4 regions of the Geodermatophilus sp. SYSU D01180 genome follow, and region 1 is predicted to be linked to each of the others. Evidence: riboswitches for the same ligand, from Rfam matches in the RefSeq annotation. Region 1 holds a riboswitch; each other region holds the start of a gene.
The links. A riboswitch is a leader RNA that binds a small molecule or an ion and turns the genes downstream of it on or off. The one in region 1 is predicted to bind cyclic di-AMP.

Region 1 (4,885 bases):
ACCCCGCCTCGTGGTGCGGCGCGGTGTCCGCCGCGATCGGCCGCATCGGGGCCGGCGACCTCGCCAAGGTGGTGCTCGCCCGCGACCTGCTGGTCACCGCCGACGTGCCGCTGGACCCGCGCCGCCTGCTGGACCGGCTGGCCGCCCGCTTCCCGGACTGCTGGACCTTCGCCGTCGACGGGCTGCTCGGCGCCACCCCCGAGCTGCTGCTGCGCCGCACCGGCCGGCAGCTGTCCGCGCGGGTGCTGGCCGGCACCGCCCCGCGCGGCGCGGGCGCCGAGGACGAGCGGCTCGCGGCGGGCCTGCTGGCCAGCGCCAAGGACCGCGCCGAGCACGCCCTCGCCGTCGACTCGCTCGTGCGCGCGCTCGACCCGTTCTGCACCGCGCTGTCGGTGCCGGAGCAGCCCTCGCTGCTGACGCTGCCCAACGTGCGGCACCTGGCCACCGACGTCGTCGGCACCCAGCGCCGCTCCGGCGCCCGCGGCCGGGCCGGGCTGCTGGAGCTGGTCGACACCGTGCACCCGACCGCCGCCGTCTGCGGCACGCCGCCCGAGGCCGCCGCCGCGGTGATCGCCGAGCTGGAGGGCATGGGCCGCGGGCGCTACGCCGGGCCGGTGGGCTGGCTCGACGCCCGCGGGGACGGCGAGTTCGGGCTGGCCCTGCGCTGCGCCCAGCTGGTCGACGACGACCCGCGCTCGGCCCGGCTGTTCGCCGGCTGCGGCATCGTCGCCGCCTCCGACCCGACGGCCGAGCTCGCCGAGACGCAGGCGAAGTTCGCCGCCTTCCAGGCCGCGCTGGAGGGCTGAGGCGGCTCCGTCCCGCCGGCGCCGGCGTCCTGCCCCGGAGACGGCGAGGGCCCCGGCCGCTGCGCGCGGTCGGGGCCCTCGTCGGGTGTGCGGGAGGTCAGCCCACGTAGTTGACGTGCACGTGGTCGAAGTGGTTGGCGGTCACACCGCCGCGGTCCTCCATCGCCTTCCAGGCACCGTCGGGCGAGGTCAGGATGCGCTGCTGCCAGATGACGTACTCGACGCCGAGCTCGTCCCAGTGGTCCACGTGGTACTGGGCGATCGCGTCGCCGAGGGCGGCGTCGGACATGACCATGTAGTCCAGGGCCTTGCCGGAGGGGTGGCCGTCCGGGTCGACCGCGCTGGCCCGCGTGCCGCCGAGGGTGATGTCCGCGGCGCCCGGGACGTTGCTGACGACGGCGTTCGCCGCCGCCTGCACGGCCTCGTGGATGGCGCCGGCGGTGTTGGTGATCTCGGCGACGACCGAGGCCTGCGCGACCTGCGGGGCGGCCTCGGCGATCGGCGGGGTGGCGGCGGGCGCGGCCTCACCGGCGGCGGCGACCGGGGCCGGGGCGGCCTCGGCGGCGGGGGCCGGGGCGGCCTCGGCAGCGGGGGCCGGGGCGGCCTCGGCCGGGGCGGCGGTCGAGCCGCTGAGCGCCAGCACCTGACCGGGGAAGATCAGGTTCGGGTTGGCGCCGATGACGTCGACGTTGCGCTCGTAGAGCTCCCGCCAGCTCTGGCCGTGGGCGGCGGCGATCTTCGCCACCGTGTCCCGCCAGCGGACGGTGTACTCCTCGGTGGTGACCTCGGCCTGCTCGGCCGGGGCGACCTGCTTGGCGGCCGGCTGCTCGGCCGGGGCGGCCGGGGCCTCGGCGGCGGCGGGGGCGGCCTGCTCGGCGGCCGGCGCCTCGGCGGCGGCCGCGGTGGTGCCGTCGGTCAGGTACTTGCCGCAGCTCGGCCAGGCGCCGACGCCCTGGCCGGCCAGGACGGCCTCGGCGATCTGGACCTGCTGGGCCGGGGTGGCGAGGTCGGCACGCGGGGCGAGGTCGGTGCCCCCGAAGGCGGCCCAGGTGGACTGGCTGAACTGCAGGCCGCCGTAGTAGCCGTTGCCGGTGTTGATGCTCCAGTTGCCACTGGACTCGCACTGGGCGACGCCGGTCCAGTCGTGGGTGGTGGAGGCGGAGGCCGGCGAGCTCAGGACGCCCAGACCGACGGCGGCGGCGCCGGCGGCGACAGGGGCCTTGGCGATGACCTTCTTGGTGCGGACGTAGCGGGGTGCGCGGTGCTTGGGCATGGTGATGATCTCCCGATCACCGCCGGCGAGGTGAGCTGTCGGGTTCGGGCGATCGGTGCCCGGCCGCGGTCCGCGGCTTCACCCCGAGGCGCGCTCCGACCAGGCCCCCGTGGGCCGTCGCGCGCCGGAAGAGTGGGTCCCCCACCCCTGCCCTGGGAGTTGACGTGGGCGACCGGTGGGCAGGGTTTGGCGGACCGGCGCCGCGCTCCGTGTTCGCTGAGCGCAGCCAAAACGTTACGTGTCGTCATGTCGACTGTCGTCGTGACGGCGGTCACAGCACGGTTCGACTGGGACCCGTGGGGTACGGCGTGACGTCGGCGTGATCCCCGCGCGGGTAACGGAACGCGCTGCTCGCCGCGCGCGATCCGGCCCTGCCGCGGTCCTCCCGCCCCCGTCCCGGCCGCCCCGGATCCCGTGACGAAGGCCACCGGCGACGGGCTCCCCCTCCCCCGTCGGGACCGCGCCGCGAGGCACCCGCCGGGTGCCCGGACCTCCCTGGGGTCCCCCGCACGGACACGCGACTCGAGGTGACCGGGATCCCGGTGAGCGACGTCGACGTCGCCAGGGCCTTCCACGTCGAGCAGGTCGGTTCCGGGCTCGACCACGACGTCAGCCCGGCCCCCGGGCATGCGTGTGGTGCAGATGACGCCGGGCTCCCCCTGCTCGGTGGTCATCGTCCAGGGCATGCCGCTGGGCGAGCCGGGCTCGACCCGGGGCCCGCCGCTCGTCGTCGAGGACGTCGACGCCGTCCGCCGGGAGCTGGCCGAGCGCGGGGTCGACGTGACCGAGGTCCAGCAGCCGGGCCCCGAGGGCGCCCCCGGCTCGCGGTTCGCATTCTTCAGCGACCCCGACGGCAACGGCCGGTCGTTGCAGGAGATCCGCCGCTCCTGAGGCCGGTCAGGCCAGCGCGCGGCCCGCGGCCTCCCGGAGGGCGACGGCCAGGTCGGCCTCCGCGCGCTGGTCGGTGCGGGCGACGACCACCCGCGGCCCGCCGCACGCCAGCGCGGCAGCGAGCTCCTCCGGCGTGGCCACCGCCGTGGCCGCCCACCCCAGGGACGCCGCGACGGCGACCAGGTCGCGCCCGTGCGGCGTGCCGAACACCCGCCGGTAGTCGCGGGCGTACGCCGGCCGCCCCGGCTCCAGCTGGGCGAAGATCCCGCCGCCGTCGTTGTCGGGCACCACCACGGTGAGGTCCGGGCGCGGCTCGCCCTCGCCGGTGAGCAGCCCCTGCAGGTCGTGCAGGAACGTGAGGTCGCCCATGAGCGCCACCGCCGGCCCGCCGTGCGCCAGCGCGGCGCCGACGGCGGTGGACACCGTGCCGTCGATGCCGGCGACGCCGCGGTTGGCGAGCACGGCGACGTCGCCGCGCGGCACGGCGAGCCGGTCGACGTCGCGCACCGGCGTCGAGGAGCCGAGCACCAGCAGCGCCCCGGACGGCAGCGCGGCGACGACGTCGCGGGCCAGCCGGGCGGCGGTCAGCCCGGGCGCGGTGTCCAGGGCGGCGTCGACGGTCGCGCCCACCCGGTCCGCGGCCACGCGCCAGGCGGCGGCCCAGCCCGGGTCCGACGGCGGGCCGCCCGGCGGGGCGGCGCGGGTGACCAGCGCGGCCGAGCGGCCGGCGTCGGGCCAGCGCGGCCCCGCGACCACGGTCTCCACGCGCACCCGCGGGTCGGCCAGCAGCGCCGACACCGGCCGGGACAGCGTCGGCCGGCCGACGACGACCACGCGCTCGGGCCGGTGCGCGTCCAGCCAGCCGGGCACGCCGAGCAGCAGCGCCCCGCCGCGCACGGCGCCGTCGGTCCACGCCCCGCCGCTCGGCTCGGCGACCACCGGCCAGCCGGCCGCGGCGGCGCCGGCCGCCCACGCCCGGCCGACGGCGTCCGGCCCGTCCCCGGCGACGACGAGCGTGCGCGGGCCGTCCGCGACCGGCGCGGTCGCGGCGGGCGCGGACGCGCCGGCGGTCCACGGCGCGCCGCCGTCCCGGCCGGCCCACGGGCCGGTCAGCGGTCCGGGCTCCTCCTCGGGCAGCAGCGGGTCACGGAGCGGCAGGTCCAGCTGGACCGGCCCGGGGTCACCGGACAGGACGCCGGTGGCCGCGAGCAGCGCCCGGGACACCACCGAGCGCCAGTAGCGGTTCTGCGCGGCCTCGCGGCCGGCCTCGGGCACGCCGACGTCGGCCGCCCAGCGCACCGCGCCGCCGTAGAGGCCCGGCTGCTCGATCGTCTGGTTGGCGCCGGTGCCGCGCAGCTCCGGCGGCCGGTCGGCGGTCAGCGCCAGCAGCGGCACGCCGCTGACGTCGGCCTCGAGGACGGCGGCATGCAGGTGCGCGGTCGCCGTCCCGGAGGTGGTGAGCACCGGCACCGGCCGGCCGGACGCGCGGGCCAGGCCCAGGGCGAGGAAGGACGCCGTCCGCTCGTCGATGCGCACGTGCAGCCGCAGGACGCCGGCCCGCTCGGCGGCGGCCAGCGCCAGGGCGACCGGCGCCGAGCGCGAGCCGGGCGCGACGACGGCGTCGCGGACCCCGCCGCGGACGAGCTCGTCGACCAGCACGCGGGCCAGCGCGGTGGAGGGGTTCACGCGGCCAGCACCGCGCCCAGCCGCTCGGTCCAGCGGGCGGTCACGTCAGCGGGCGCGGCCACGGCGTCCAGCCGGGCGGGGTCGGGCCGGGTCACCGGCAGCACGCCGTCCACCGGCAGCAGCGGGGCGTCGGTGACGTCGCCGTCGAGGAGGGCGACCGTGGCCAGGCCGCAGGCGAAGGGCAGCTCCGGCAGCGCGGCGGCCAGCGCGACCCCCGCGGCGATGCCCA
Region 2 (4,885 bases), on a different contig from region 1:
GTCGCCGGATGTGACGTGCGTGGCAGGGTCGGGCCGTGCCGGGTCTGGCGCGGCGGGAGTCCTGCCTGGTCCTGCTGCGCCGGATGGCCGGCCTGCGGCCGGACCTGGTCGCCGCGGCCCTGTCCCGGCTGGGCGCGACCCGCGCCGAGGCGCACGCGGCGCACACCCGCTGCTGGGAGGACCCCGTCCCCCTCACGCCTCGCGAGCTCGGCGCGAGCCTCCGGACGGGGCCACGGGCCGGCCGAGCAGGTGGAGGACCGCCGGTTCGGCGACCTGGACCGGGAGGTCCGGCGCTGGCCGCTGCCGCTGTGGCCGCACCTGCGCTGGGAGGTGCTCTCCGCCCCCGGCGGCAGCGTGCTGCACGAGCACCTGGTGCGGGGCCCGGGCTCCCCGGTCCCGCCGGCGGCCGACGGGCGGCTGCGGGTCTGGGAGCACGTGGTGGCCGACGTGGGCGGCCTGCCCGGGGCGCAGGAGGTGGACCCGCGGGTGGTCACCCGCTGGGAGGTGTGCGGCTGCCCTCCGGCGCGACGGCCGCCTTCGTGGGGCCTCCTGCAGCAGGTCCGGACGTGACGGAGCCCCGGCACCCGAGGAAGGGGTGCCGGGGCTCCCGGTAGGTGACGCGCTGGAACGGCCAACCTCCAGGGGCCCGCCGGCCTCGTCCCGGGTCCCGCCCTGAGCCTGCGAAGGGTGGGGAGGACGAGGTCCTTCCACGAGGCGTGGGGGGAAGGGTGGTCCTTCCTCAGCCGATGCGGCGGGCGCCGGCGTAGCCGCCCATCGCGTCGATGCTGGCGACCTTGACGACGTCGCCCGACGTCGGCGCGTGCACCATCTGGCCGTTGCCGATGTAGATGCCGACGTGGCTCACCGGGCTGTAGAAGAAGACCAGGTCACCGGGCTGCAGGTTCGCGCGGGAGACCGCGGTGCCCATCGTCGACTGCATCCTGCTCGAGTGCGGGAGGCTGATCCCCGCGGCCTTGAACGCGTACTGGGTCAGGCCGGAGCAGTCGAAGGCGTCCGGGCCGGCGGCCGCCCACACGTAGGGGTCGCCGCGCTGGGCCATGGCGGTGGAGACCACGGTGCCGGCGACGCCGCTGGCGGGTGCCGGGGCCGCGGCGGGCTCCTCCGCGGAGGTCGTGGGCTCCTCGCGGTCCTCGTCGCGGCTGGCGCGGGAGTCCTCGGCGGCGTGCGCGGCGGCCGCGGCGTCGAGGGCGGCGCGGCGCTCCTCGGCGCTGAGCCGGGCGTAGTCGGCCTGGTAGGCGGCGATCTGCGCCTCGAGGTCGGCCTGCTGGGAGGCGACGGCGTCGTACTGGCGCTGGGCCTCGGAGGCGGCCTCGGCGGCGGCGGCCTGCGCGGCGGTGGCGGTCTCGGTGGCGGCCGCGGCCTGGCCGAGCAGCTCACCCTGGTAGCCGGCGACGCCCTGCAGCAGGGTGACGCGGTTGACGAACTCGTCGGCGTCCGTGCTGGTCAGGAGCGCCTGGAGCGACCCCATGCTGTCGCCGGTGTAGGCCGACCGGGCGATCCCGACCACCTGCCGGCGGGCGGTGTCGACGGCGGCCTGGGCGGTGACCAGCTGAGCGGCGGCGGCGTCCGCGGCGGCCTGCTGGGCGGCGAGCGCCTCGCGGGCCTCGTTGAACTGCTCGGTGACGACCTCGAGGTCGTGGCCCCGGGCGGCGACCAGCTGCGCGGCATCGGCGGCCGTCGTCGGCTCCTCGGCCCCGGCCGGCGCCGGGACGGCACCCAGCCCGAGGCCGATGCCGAGGGCGCCGACGAGGGCGACGGCGGCGCGGCGGCCGCGGCCGGTCGCGGGCATGCCGGGGACGGACGTGCGCAGGGACGCCACGCGGCGGTCTCTCCTTCTCCCAGGCCGCCTACCGGGTTAGCTGACGGGTTCGGGCGTGGAGTCGCCCGGCGCGTGCGGGCACGCGCTACACCCCAGGACTGCGATGGGTCCCCGGCCCGGTCCCCGCGGGAGGGGACCGGCTCGACGGCGTCCGCGGGGTGTCACCCGGACTGGTGACGGAGCGCCCCGTTGGACGTACTGAGCGTAAGGTCCGTGACCGGCGTGTGACAATCACCCCGGTGTAATTACATCAGTCACAAACGGTGAGCGGACGGGTACGGGAGGTTCCCGACCCCCGCCGGTTTGCGCCGCCGCAGGGGCGTGTACCGATTGCTGCATGTCCTCTTCCACGCGGATGCGCCTGGCCCGGCCGCTCGTCGTGCTCGCGCTGTTCGGCTCCCTGGTCGCCTGCGGTGACAACACCGACTTCTCCCGCGGTCCGACCAACTGCGACTCCTCCGGCGAGAACGCCAGCAACGAGAACGACGCCAGCTGCCAGGAGACCGGCCAGAACCCCGGCAACGACGCCCCCACCACCGACGACGCCAGCACCGACGACTGAGCGCCGCCCGGTCCTCGGCGGGCGCCGGGCCGCCCGGACTGGTGGCATGGTCGGGTGAGCCCGGCACGCAGGTGGACGGCGGCCCGGTTGCGGGCCGAGACGCGGACGCTGCTGGCCGGTGCCCGCCGTCTGCTGCAGGGCCGTGACCTCGCGCTGATCGGCGCGGGCCTCACCTTCTACGCCGGCATCGCGGTGGTGCCGCTGGTCCTGGTCTCCGTCCGGCTGACCGCGCTGGCCACCTCGGCCGAGGAGGTCCGCGCGCGCAGCGGGCGGCTGACCGAGCTGCTGCCGGAGTCGCTGGGCGCGCCGGACGCGGTGGCCCGGCTGGTCGACGCCGGCGTCCGGCTGGACCTGCTGGGCTTCGCGCTGGCGTTGCTGCCCCTGTCGCTGTACGGCGAGGGGCTGCGGCGGGCGCTGATGCGGTTCAGCCGGCGGCGGGAGAACCTCACCGGCTGGCGCGGCCGACTGCTCACGCTGCCCCTGGTCGTGGCGACGCCCCTGCTGCTGTACCCGCTGCTGCTGGCCGCCACGGTCATGGCCGACCTGGCCCGCGAGGACGGCGCGGGGCCCGCGGTCGGGCGGTTCGCCGTCGGCTACTACTCGGTGCTGTTCGTGCTCACCGTGCCCATCCTGTGGGGCTACGGCGTGGTGGCCGGCGGCCGGCACCGGTGGGGCGCGCTGGTCAGCGGCGCGCTGTTCACCGCCGCCTGCCTGTCCGGCTTCCTGCAGGGGTTCGTGCTGTTCCTGTCCCTGCCGCTGGACCTGGGCGCGCCCTTCGGCGGCCTGGTCGTCGTCGGCGCGGTGGTCGCCATCGGCCTGTGGCTGTTCCTGCTGCACCTGGTCCTGCTGGCCGGGTGGCTGCTCACCCAGTCCCTCGACGAGCGGCTGGGCCGGCGTCAGGCGTCCGGCCGCCAGGGGGAGCCGGGCGGGGTCTCCGGGGCGGGGGCAGCGGGCGCGGGCGGCGGCGTGGCCGGCGCGGGCGGGGGCGTGGCCGGCGCGGCCGGCGGCTCGGGTGCCGGGGTGGCCGGTGGCGGCGGCTCCGGGGACGGCGGGGGCGGAGGCGGAGGCGACGACGGCGGGGGCGTGCCGGGCGGCGTCGTCCCGGGCGCGGGCGCCGGCTGGGGTGCCGGGTCGGCCGGGGGCGCGGGCTCGGGCGCCGGCTCCACGTAGTCGCTGCCGTTGCTCACCAGGATCGACACCACCTGGCCGGCCACGGCCCGGCCGCCGCGCGGCGGGCTGGTGCCCAGGAGGGCGCCGGCCTGCTCGTCGCTGTCGACGCGCACCGTCCGCGGGGTGAACCCGGCGTCGGCGAGGGTCCGCTCGCAGCCCCGGACGGTGGAGCAGCCGGGCACCGGGCGGGTGTTGCCGTTCTGCACGGTCTGGTCGGCCGGCGGGAACTCGCCGCTCCCGCGCGCGGTCAGGATCGGCTCCATCGCGTCGTGCCAGATGGTGGCGCCCTTGCCGCCGCCGAAGCCGCCGACGTCCTCGTTCCGCTTGGGGTTGAGGACCATGACGCTCGCGGTGATCTCGGGCGTGTAGCCCACGAACGCCACCGAGTAGTTGTCCTGCGAGGTGCCGGTCTTGCCGGCGATCTGGTGGCCGCGGACGTAGGCGCGCGACCCGGTCTGGCCCGGGTTCCCCGGCTCGACGTCCCTGCGCAGCATCTGGTTCATCGTGTTCGCCACGCCCGGCGGGACGGCCTCGGGCGTGCACCGGTCGCCGACCGCCAGCGGCTCGCCGTCGGCGTCCACCGCCGGCTCCCCGTTCTGGTCGAGGACGGCGGTCACCGGGACCACGTCGCACTGCGTGCCGCCGGCGGCGAACGTCGAGTAGGCGCTGGCCAGCGCCAGCGGGCTGGTCGCCTCGGCGCCGAAGGTGAACGACCCGCGGTTCTCGTCGATGATCTGCTGCGCCAGCCCCGGCGGGCTGAACTGGAACAGCCCCGCCGCCTCGGCCATCCGCACCGGCTCCTCGACGCTGCCGAGGGCGTCCTCGAGCGCGAGGAAGTAGGTGTTGGAGGACTGGTACAGCGCCGTCGTCAGGTCCAGCGTCGGGCGGTAGCCCGACCCGGCGTTGCGGACGCAGTACCGGCCGTCGGTGTCCCGGCCCTCGCACGGGCCGCTGTAGACCCGGGAGACGTAGGGGTCGGGCGCGGTGAGCGTGTAGTAGGAGGAGTAGCCCCGGGCCAGGGCCGCGGCGGCGACGAAGACCTTGTACGTGGAGCCCGAGCCCTGGCTGGGCGCCACGTTGAGGTTGAACGACTCCTGCGTGCGGTCGGCGAGGTCGTAGCCGAAGGTCCGGTTGACGCTCATCGCCAGCAGGTGCCCCGTGCCCGGCTCGACGGCGGTGAACATCGCGGCCAGCGAGTCCTCCCGCGGCAGGGTCTCGAGCACCGCGGCGTCGCCGCTGCGCTGCAGCTCGGGGTCCAGCGTGGTCTGGACGGTGTAGCCGCCGCTGTCCAGCTGCTCCTGGCTCAGCCCCAG
Region 3 (4,885 bases), on a different contig from region 1:
CGACCTGCAGCTGCGCCAGACCGAGGTGGCCGCCGCCCGGCAGCAGCTGGCCGACGCGCAGGCCGGCGTCGACGCCGCCCGCGCCACCGTCGACGCCGCCGAGGGCGAGCTGGCGCAGTACCGGGCGGTGGTGGCGCGGTACGCGTCCGCGGTCTACCGCGACGGCGGTGCGCTGACGCCGCTCACCGTGCTGCTCACCGGCGGCGACCCGGCCGACGTCGTCGCGGCGCTGGGCTACCTGGAGGCCGTCGACGCGCACACCGCCGACGTGGTCGGCGCGGCCGAGCAGCAGCGGCGGGCCGCGGTCGACCGGCAGACCTCCGCCGACGCCGTCCTCGCCGAGGCGCGGCAGCGGGCCGACCGGCTGGCCGCGGAGGTGGCCGACCTCGAGGCCGCCGCCGACGCGGTGACCGCGGAGCTCGACGTCGCGCTCGGCGACGTCGACCGGCAGCTGTCGGACCTGCAGCGCCAGCAGGTCGACGTCGACACCCAGACGGCGGCCAACTGGCGGGCCTACCTCGGCCAGCTGCGCGATGCCGGGGTGGCCGCGCCGCCGGCGGCCGAGCTGCTCGACCCCGTGCGGGGCCTGCCCGCAGGGCTCACCCCGGTCGGCGCAGCCGCCGGTGGCGCCCAGCGCGGCGCCGCGCAGCTGCCCCGCCAGCCGGTGTCGCTGCTCGTGCTGCCGGCGGAGACGCTGGCCGCGGTCACCGCGGCCATGGACGCCCTCGGCCGGCCGTACGCGCCGGGGACGGCCGGCCCGGACTCCTGGGACTGCGGCTCGCTGGTCTCCGCCGTCTACCGCGGCGCCGGCATCGACCTGCCCGGCGACCAGGCCGGCCTGTTCGCGGTCACCACGCCCGTCGACCTGGCCGACGTCCTGCCCGGCGACCTGGTCTTCCTCGGCACCCCCGAGTCGGGGCTGGGGCACGTGGGGATCGCGCTGGACGCGCAGACCATGCTCGCCGCCGACGCGCGGGCCGGCGCCGTCGTCGTCCGCCGGCTGCCCGCCGACCAGGTGGTCCACGTCGGGCGGCCGAGCCTCGGCCCGCGGCCGGAGGTGCCCGCCCCCGGCCCGGCCGGCGGCGCCCTGCGGGTCGAGTGCGGCAACACCGTCTACCCCCCGAGCTTCGACGGCGCCCGCGCCTGGGGCGGCTACCCCAACGGCCTCATCCCGCCGAGCGCGCTGTGCCCGATCGGGGTGGGCGGCCACTCGCTGCGCTGCGACGCCGCGGCGGCCTGGCGGGCGATGAGCGCGGCCTACGCGTCGGTGTTCGGGCGGCCGATGTGCATCACCGACTCCTACCGCACCTACGCCGGCCAGGTCCGCCTGTACGGGGAGAAGCCGGCGCTGGCCGCGGTCCCGGGCACCAGCAACCACGGCTGGGGGCTGGCGGTCGACCTGTGCGGCGGCATCGACGGCTTCGGCACGCCGCAGTACGCGTGGATGGTCGCCAACGCCGGCCGGTTCGGGTGGCTGCACCCGACCTGGGCCGACCCGGGCAACGGCCGCGAGGAGCCCTGGCACTGGGAGTACGCGGGCAGCTGAGCCGGGACTGTCGGTGGCCGTCCCTAGCGTGCCGGCCAACCGACAGGGAGACCCGTCCCGACCGCGGCCCGGCACCGGGCGGCGCGGCCGGGGCACGGAGGGACACGGCCATGCTCATCGACTGCGACTCGTGCACCGCGCGCGGCGCCGGCTGCGCCGACTGCGTCGTCACCGCCCTGCTGGGCGCCCCGCCCGCGGAGCGGGACACCGGGCCCGTGCTGCTGCCGGTGCCCCCGGTCCCGGCGGCCCGGACGGCCGACGGCGCCCTGCCGCGCCCGGGCGTCGTCGTGGAGCTCGACGACGTCGAGCGGCGGGCCGTGCGGGCGCTGGCCGAGGGCGGCCTGGTGCCGCCGCTGCGGCACCGGCCCTCGCGTGACGGGCGCCGGCGCACGGGCTGACCGGCGAGGGGCCACCCGAAACGGGTACGTACCGGAGTGGCGCGGCTGCTGACCGTGTGTGTTCTCACAGTCCACGCACCCCCCGTTTGTCACAACTGCATCACGTCCGTACTGTGGCGCCGTCCGGCCGGGTGGTCGTCACCCGACGCAGGGTGACCTCGGCCGACACCGCCGAGTCACCGGACGCCCTCCCCGGAGGTGCGCGAGGTGAGCCGGGGACCCACCGCAGCACTGGGGTGAGTTCTCGTGCGCGCCGGTCCCGACCGGGGCGCGGAGATAGGGCACGTCTTCCCAGCCCGAACCCGTCAGCTAACTCGGTAGGCGGTTGCTGAGGAAGAAACGGAGAGCCGCCGCCCGTGGCGACCCCCCGCCCCGCCCTGGGGCATGCACGCGAGAAGTCCACATCGGCCACCCGCACCGCCGGTCCGCACCGCCCGTCGCGGGCCCGCCACCTCGGCCGGGTCACCCTCGTCGGCACCACCGCCGCGCTGACCCTCACCCTGCTGTCCGGCACCGCGGCCGCCGACCCCGAGCGGGCCGGCACCCCGGAGCAGGCCGCCCAGCTCGCCGCCGAGGCCGGTCACCGGCTCGAGGTCGTCACCGAGCAGGTCAACGAGGCCCGCGAGGTCCTCGCCCAGCAGCGGGCCGCCGCCGACGAGGCCGACCGGGCCGCCGCCGAGGCGCAGGGCCAGCTGCAGGAGCTCGACGGCCAGATCCGCCAGGTGGCCCGCAGCGCCTACACCGCCGGCAACGGCGACGGCTTCGCCGGGCTCGACCTGCTGATGACCAGCGACTCCGCCGAGGACTTCGTCGCGTCGCTGGCCACCCTCGGCCAGATCGCCGACCACACCACCTCGGTCCTCGACCGGGTCAACGAGGCGGCCGCCGCCGCCCGGCAGGCGCAGGCCGACGCCGAGGCCGCCGAGGCCGAGGCGCAGCGCACCCTCGACGACCTGAGCGCCCAGGAGGCGCAGCTCCAGGACGACATCGCCGACTACCAGGCGCAGTTCGCCGCGCTCACCGAGGCGCAGCGGCAGGCGGCGCTCGCCGCGCAGGAGGCCGGCCTGGCCGCCGGCGCGCAGGCCGACGAGGACACCGGCGGCGAGCCGGGCGGCGAGGGCGCGCCCGCCGCCGCGGGCACGCAGGCCGCGGCCCCCGCACCGGCCCCGGCGCCGTCGGCGGTCGGCGGCAGCGGTGCCGCGCAGACCGCGGTGCAGACGGCGCTGGCCCAGGTGGGCGACCCCTACGTGTGGGGCGCCGGCGGGCCGAACGCCTTCGACTGCTCGGGCCTGACCCAGTACGCCTACGCGGCGGCCGGGATCAGCCTCCCGCACTCCAGCAGCATGCAGTCGCGCATGGGCACCGCCGTCTCGCGCGCGGACCTGCAGCCGGGCGACCTGATCTTCTACTACAGCCCGGTCAGCCACGTCTCGATGTACATCGGCAACGGCCAGATGGTGCACGCCTCCACGTCGGGGCAGCCGGTGAAGGTCGTGTCGGTCGACTCGATGGGCGGCATCACCGCGATGCGCCGCATCGCCTGAGGAAGGACCTCCCTGCCCCCCACCGCTCGCGAGCTCGCGGCGGGACCCTGCAGGGAGGCCGTTCCATCACGTCGCCGGGGCCGGTGACCCGTCCGGGTCGCCGGCCCTCGGCGTCCGTGGAGGGAGACCCCGGTGCGGCGCCGGCGCGCGCCTAGGATCGGCCGGGTGAGCAGGGCGGGCGGGACGAGCACCCGCCCCGGCCCCGCGGCCACCCGGCCCGACCGCACCGGCTCCCGCCGGGCCGCGCTGCTGGTCGCGCTCGTGCTCGGCGCGGCGCTCGTCGTCGTCATCGCGCTCCGCACGCCCTGGACGCTGCTGCCCACCCCGCCCGGCGGCGCGTCCCCGGTCACCGACGACGCCGGGCTGCCCGCCGAGGTCGTCCGCCGCGCCGAGGCCCTCGCCGCCGACATCCGGCCCGCGTCGCTGACCAACCTGGTGCTCGGGCTCGCGGTCTCGGCGCTGCTCGGCCTCACCCGCCTGGGCAGCCGGCTGGTCACCGCGGTCGGCCGGGCGGGCGGCCGCCGCTGGCCGCTCACCGTGCTGCTGGGCGCGGTCGCGCTGGTCGTCGTCGGCCGGCTGGTGACGCTGCCGATCTCCGCCTACGGCGAGGTGGTGCGGCACCGCTACGGGCTGTCCACGCGCTCCTGGCCCCTGTGGCTGCGCGACGTCGCGGTCTCCACGGCCATCGACGCCGGGCTCACCGCCCTCGGCCTGCTCGTGCTCGTCGCGCTGGCCCGCCGCGCGCCCCGCACGTGGTGGGCCTGGGCGGCCGGCGGCGCGGCCGCGCTGGTCGTCGCCGGCTCCTTCCTCTACCCGGTGGTCATCGAGCCGGCGTTCAACAGCTTCACGCCGCTGCCGGCCGGCGAGCTGCGCACCGACCTGCTGCGGCTGGCCGAGGAGAGCGGCTCCCCGGTCGAGGACGTCCTGGTCGCCGACGCGTCCCGGCGGACGACGTCGCTCAACGCCTACGTGTCCGGGTTCGGCTCGACCCGCCGGGTGGTCCTCTACGACACCCTGCTGGCCGACGTCCCCCCGGAGGAGATCGAGTCGATCGTCGCCCACGAGCTCGGCCACGTGGCCACCGACGACGTCCTGACCGGCACGCTCATCGGGGCGCTCGGCGCGGCCGCCGCCGTCGCCCTGCTCGGCTGGCTGCTGACCTCGGCGCCGCTGCTGCGCCGGGCCGGCGCGGACTCGGCGGGCGACCCGCGCGTGGTGCCGCTGGTGCTGTTCCTCGTCGCGGTCGGCTCCCTGGTCGCGACGCCGGTGCAGAACCTCGTCTCGCGGCACGTCGAGGCCCGGGCGGACCTGCACGCGCTCGACCTCACCCGGGACGCCGCCGCCTTCGTCGAGATGCAGCGGCGGCTGGCCGAGACCAACGTCTCCGACCCGAGCCC
Region 4 (4,885 bases), on a different contig from region 1:
GGGCGTGCTCGCGCAGCTCGACGACCTCGACGGTGGCGTCCTCGCCGCGCCGGCGCAGCGCGGCGACGGTCGCCGCGGCGAGCCGGTCGGCCAGCAGCCGGGTCGACGACGGGACACCGAGCCCCGCGCTGACGACGGCCAGGGTGCGGGTGGTCATCGGACGGACACCTCCTCGCGGGCCTCGTCGGTGGCACGGCCCGTGACGTCGTCGCCCGCGGCGTGCACCGTGGAGTCCTGGGCGCCGCCGCGCGCCGCCACCCGGGCGGCGTGGGTGGGGGCGTCGGGCACGTGCGCCGGCTTGAGCGCGGCGAACTCGCGGCGCAGCACCGGCACGACCTCCTCGCCGAGCAGGTCCAGCTGCTCGAGCACCGTCTTGAGCGGCAGCCCCGCGTGGTCGATGAGGAACAGCTGCCGCTGGTAGTCGCCGACGTAGTCGCGGAAGCCGAGCGTCCGCTCGATCACCTGCTGCGGGCTGCCCACGGTCAGCGGCGTCTCCCGGGAGAAGTCCTCGAGCGAGGGCCCGTGCCCGTAGACCGGCGCGTTGTCGAAGTAGGGCCGGAACTCGGCGACGGCGTCCTGGCTGTTCCGGCGCATGAACACCTGCCCGCCGAGGCCGACGATCGCCTGGTCGGCGGCACCGTGGCCGTGGTGCTCGAACCGGGACCGGTAGAACGCCACCATCCGCTGGGTGTGCTCCTTCGGCCAGAAGATGTGGTTGTGGAAGAAGCCGTCGCCGTAGTAGGCGGCCTGCTCGGCGATCTGCGGGGAGCGGATCGAGCCGTGCCACACGAACGGCGGGACGCCGTCCAGCGGCCGCGGGGTGGAGGTGAAGCCCTGCAGCGGGGTGCGGAACCGGCCCTGCCAGTCCACGACCTCCTCGTCCCACAGCCGGCGCAGCAGCGCGTAGTTCTCCACCGCCAGCGGGATGCCGTTGCGGATGTCCTGGCCGAACCACGGGTAGACCGGGCCGGTGTTGCCGCGGCCCATCATCAGGTCGACGCGGCCGTCGGCCAGGTGCTGCAGCATCGCGTAGTCCTCGGCGATCTTCACCGGGTCGTTGGTGGTGATCAGCGTGGTCGACGTCGACAGCTGCAGCCGGGAGGTCTGCGCCGCGACGTAGGCCAGCGTGGTCGTGGGGGAGGACGAGAAGAACGGAGGGTTGTGGTGCTCGCCGAGCGCGAACACGTCGAGGCCCACCTCCTCGGCCTTCTTCGCGATGGTGACGACGGCCTTGATCCGCTCCGCCTCGCTCGGCGTCCGCCCCGTCGTCGGGTCGGTCGTGACGTCGCTGACCGTGAAGACCCCGAACTGCATCTCGCGCTCCAAGTGGTTGAGAGTGCAACTACTGTACCGGGCCCAACGACCGGTCCCCGCCGGACATTCCCGCCCGGCCCGTGACCGTACTGAGACCAATCGACCGCACACGGTGACCGGCCCGGCACGTCCGGGCGCGACCGGTCCGGAGGCCTTCCGCGGGTCCGTGTCGGCCCGCTCGGCCGCACCCGGCGGGTGCGAGTCTGTGATCACCCCCACCGGCGCGCCGGCGGGGGACCGGATCGGACGGCGCACCGAGGGGGAACCGGGATGTCGCTGCGGGGACAGGGAGCTGCTCCGGACGGGGCCGCGGACGGCACCGCGGAACCGCCCCCGGGACGCGGGCTCGACGGCCTGCTGGGCACCGGGCCGGTGTTCACCGGGGCGGTGCGCGGCTACGACCGCCTGCAGGTCGACGACTACGTCGCCTGGGCGGAGACCGAGCTCCTGGTCCTGCGCCGGGAGAACGAGCACCTGCTCAGCCGCTACGCCGCCGCCTCGGCCGAGCTGCAGAACGCCCGCCGCCGGCTCGCGCAGCTGGTCCGCGAGCGGCAGAGCCTGCCCGGCCCCGAGGACGCCGCGGCGATGATGCGCCGGGCCGAGGAGGCGGCCGCCGCGCTGACCGCCGCCGCCGAGGAGGAGGCGCAGCGCATCCGCGCCGAGGCGGCCACCGAGGCGCAGGCCCGGCTGTCCGGGGTGGCCGAGATGCGCGAGGCGGTCCTCGCCGCCCGCGAGCAGACCCGCAGCGAGGCCGCCGCGATCCTGGAGGCCGCGCGCCGCGAGGCGGCCCGGCTGGAGGAGGGGGCCGCCGCCGAGCGCGCGCGGCGGGACCGCGAGGCGGCCGAGGCGCGGGCGCGGGCCGACGCCGAGGCGCTCGCGCGCCGGTCCGCCGTCGAGGCGGAGCTCGGGCCCCTGCGCGACGAGCGCGACCGGGCGCGCGACTGGCTGCGCCTGCTGACCGGGCAGCTAGACGAGGCGCTCGCCGTCGTCGCCGGGGTCGTGCCCGACGACGTCCCCGCCCTCGGCGACAAGCGGGGGCTGGCCCGCCTCGGGGAGCCCGCCGGTGACCCCCGCGCGGGGTCGCGTCCGGCGCCGTCCGGGACGGACGTGTCCGACGTGACACCGCTGCACGGGCCCGGCCGGGCCGAGGTCGCGGCGGCCTCCTGACCAGCGGCGACGCGGGAGCGGGATCCGGTACGGCGGGGTCCGCCCCACGCGTCACGGCCGCACCACCGGCCACGGCGGTTGTCACGAACCGATAACGACCGTACGGTGGCTCGCGTCCGGCAGGTCGTCAGGTCCCCGTCCCGGGGAGCCCGGCCGGACGCCGCCGAGTCGTGTCCGCACCCGTGGACGCGAGCCGGGGACCCACCGCAGTACTGGGGTGAATCGCGCCCGCCGAGCTCCGGCCCGGCGCGCGTAGGGCTCCTTCCCGCCCGAACCCGTCAGCTAACTCGGTAGGCGGCTCACGGAAGAAACGGAGAGTCCCCGCATGCCCCGCCTCCGGGCCGAAGCGGCCCGCAGGTGCAGCTGCCCGCGCGCACACCGCGCTCCCGCGTCCGCCTGACGCCTGCTGCCCCTGCCCTGCCGCTCCCTGCGACGACGTCGCCGGGGACCCCGTAGTCCGCGACACCCGTAGACCCGCGCCGCACCCGCATGCCCGGAGTCCGCCTCCGGGCCGCTGCCGCGCGCACTCTCCCTCGGAGCCCTCACCCCCTCATGTCCCGCCACGTCCCGAACACGCCTGCCGACGCCCCCGTGACCGTCGAGCTCGCCACTCCCGACACCGCCACCCGCGAGCTGCCCGCGCTCGCGGACGCCGCCGAGCCGGCCGCCGAGGCCCCCGCCCGCCGGCGCCTGTTCCGCCGCGGCAGCCCGCCGCTGGGCCCGCGCCGCCCGGCCCTCCTGCTCGGCGCCGCGGCCGCCGGCGCGCTGATCGTGGGCGTCGTCTCCACCAGCGGCCCGGCCGCCTCCGCCGGCACCGACACCGCCGGCACCGCCGGCCCCGCGGTCAGCGTCGCCGACGAGCTCGGCATCCCGCAGCAGCAGGCCGCCGAGCAGGCCCCGGCCACCCCCGACCTGACGTCGCTGGCCGACGTCGCCGCCTCGCGCGCCGAGCGCAGCGCGCAGGAGGCCGGCGCCGCCCACGCGCAGCTCGCCGCCGAGCAGGCCGAGCGTGACCGCCTGGCCGCCGAGGCCGAGGCCGCCCGCGTCGCCGCCGAGCAGGAGGCCGCCCGCGTCGCCGCCGAGCAGGAGGCCGCCCGCCAGGCCGCCGAGGCGCAGGCCGCCGCCGAGGCCGCCGCCGCGCAGCAGGCCGCCGAGGAGCAGGCCGCCGAGGAGGCCGCGCCGGCCGCGCCGTCCGGTTCCTTCAAGGACTACGCGATGAGCAAGGTCGGCAGCGGCGAGCAGTTCTCCTGCCTGGAGAAGCTGTGGGGCAAGGAGAGCGGCTGGAACCCCAACGCCCAGAACCCCACCAGCACCGCCTACGGCATCCCGCAGTTCCTGGACTCCACCTGGGCCAGCACCGGGATCGCCAAGACCTCCGACGGCTACCGCCAGATCGACGCCGGCCTGATCTACATCGAGCAGCGCTACGGCACGCCGTGCGACGCCTGGGCGCACTCGCAGGCGACCGGCTGGTACTGATCCCCAGGTGAACCAGCGAGGGCCGGCCACCCGGGTGGTGCCCGCGGGCTTCGTCCGCGCGCACACCCAGGTGCGCCGGCCCTCGCTCGTCCCCGAGGTGCGGTTGCACGTCGCCGACGACGTCGTCGCCCTGTGGGAGGCGATGGAGACCGCGGCCGGCGGGGCGGGGGAGGAGCCGCCGTTCTGGGCGGCCGCATGGCCCGGCGGGCAGGCACTGGCCCGCCACCTGCTCGACGCGCCCGCCACCGTCGCCGGCCGCACGGTGCTCGACCTCGGGTCGGGCAGCGGCCTGGTGGCCGTCGCCGCCGTCCTCGCCGGCGCCCGGTGGGTGCTGGCCAGCGACGTCGACCCGTTCTCCCGGACGGCGGTCGGCGTCAACGCCGGCCTCAACGGCGTCGCGGGGATCGGCGTCACCGGCGACGTCCTGGACCGCGAGCCGCCGGCCGTCGACGTCGTCGTCGCCGGGGACGTCTGCTACGACCGGGCGATGACCGAGCGGGTGCTGCCCTTCCTCGACCGGGCGCGGGCGCGCGGCTGCGAGGTGCTGGTCGGCGACCCCGGCCGCCCCTACCTGCCGCACGAGCGGCTGGAGCCCGCCGCCGTGTACGAGGTCCCCGAGACCGAGGGGCCCGGGCTGCGCCGGACGACGGTGTGGCGGCTGCCCTGAGGGGCGCCGGATACGGTCGCCGCGTGCGCCCCTACGCCTTCACCGGTACCGCCGTCGTCACCGGGGCGGCCAGCGGCATCGGCGCCGCGCTCGCCCCGCGGCTGGCCGCCCGCGGCACGGACCTCGTGCTGCTCGACCGCGACGCCGGGCGGCTCGAGGGCGTCGCGGCGGCGGTGCGCGCGTCCTGCCCGGGCCGGTCGGTGACCACCGTCGTCGCCGACCTCGCCGACGCCGGGCAGCTGCGCGAGGCCGCCGACC

Region 2: it holds a riboswitch for cyclic di-AMP, as region 1 does, so the genes downstream of both, ACI8AA_RS22945 (C40 family peptidase) here and ACI8AA_RS10600 (transglycosylase family protein) in region 1, are expected to answer to the same signal.
Region 3: it holds a riboswitch for cyclic di-AMP, as region 1 does, so the genes downstream of both, ACI8AA_RS17295 (NlpC/P60 family protein) here and ACI8AA_RS10600 (transglycosylase family protein) in region 1, are expected to answer to the same signal.
Region 4: it holds a riboswitch for cyclic di-AMP, as region 1 does, so the genes downstream of both, ACI8AA_RS13055 (aggregation-promoting factor C-terminal-like domain-containing protein) here and ACI8AA_RS10600 (transglycosylase family protein) in region 1, are expected to answer to the same signal.

Annotation. Positions count from the first base shown of each region.
Region 1 covers NZ_JBJGZH010000009.1:69,111-73,995, reverse strand. The annotation lists gene ACI8AA_RS10605 (isochorismate synthase) at 1-806, shown strand, start outside; gene ACI8AA_RS10600 (transglycosylase family protein) at 904-2,079, opposite strand; cyclic di-AMP (ydaO/yuaA leader) riboswitch at 2,084-2,254, opposite strand; gene ACI8AA_RS10595 (VOC family protein) at 2,722-2,970, shown strand; gene menD (2-succinyl-5-enolpyruvyl-6-hydroxy-3-cyclohexene-1-carboxylic-acid synthase) at 2,977-4,656, opposite strand; gene ACI8AA_RS10585 (o-succinylbenzoate synthase) at 4,653-4,885, opposite strand, start outside.
Region 2 covers NZ_JBJGZH010000043.1:11,206-16,090, reverse strand. The annotation lists gene ACI8AA_RS22950 (hypothetical protein) at 250-570, shown strand; gene ACI8AA_RS22945 (C40 family peptidase) at 740-1,840, opposite strand; cyclic di-AMP (ydaO/yuaA leader) riboswitch at 1,871-1,956, opposite strand; gene ACI8AA_RS22940 (hypothetical protein) at 2,178-2,402, shown strand; partial or broken gene ACI8AA_RS22935 (YhjD/YihY/BrkB family envelope integrity protein) at 2,457-3,275, shown strand; gene ACI8AA_RS22930 (transglycosylase domain-containing protein) at 3,299-4,885, opposite strand, start outside.
Region 3 covers NZ_JBJGZH010000020.1:25,055-29,939, forward strand. The annotation lists gene ACI8AA_RS17285 (NlpC/P60 family protein) at 1-1,546, shown strand, start outside; gene ACI8AA_RS17290 (hypothetical protein) at 1,657-1,944, shown strand; cyclic di-AMP (ydaO/yuaA leader) riboswitch at 2,104-2,284, shown strand; gene ACI8AA_RS17295 (NlpC/P60 family protein) at 2,301-3,488, shown strand; gene ACI8AA_RS17300 (M48 family metallopeptidase) at 3,654-4,885, shown strand, end outside.
Region 4 covers NZ_JBJGZH010000012.1:81,244-86,128, reverse strand. The annotation lists gene ACI8AA_RS13070 (FMN reductase) at 1-157, opposite strand, end outside; gene ACI8AA_RS13065 (LLM class flavin-dependent oxidoreductase) at 154-1,314, opposite strand; gene ACI8AA_RS13060 (hypothetical protein) at 1,585-2,481, shown strand; cyclic di-AMP (ydaO/yuaA leader) riboswitch at 2,633-2,793, shown strand; gene ACI8AA_RS13055 (aggregation-promoting factor C-terminal-like domain-containing protein) at 3,073-3,960, shown strand; gene ACI8AA_RS13050 (class I SAM-dependent methyltransferase) at 3,968-4,627, shown strand; gene ACI8AA_RS13045 (SDR family NAD(P)-dependent oxidoreductase) at 4,651-4,885, shown strand, end outside.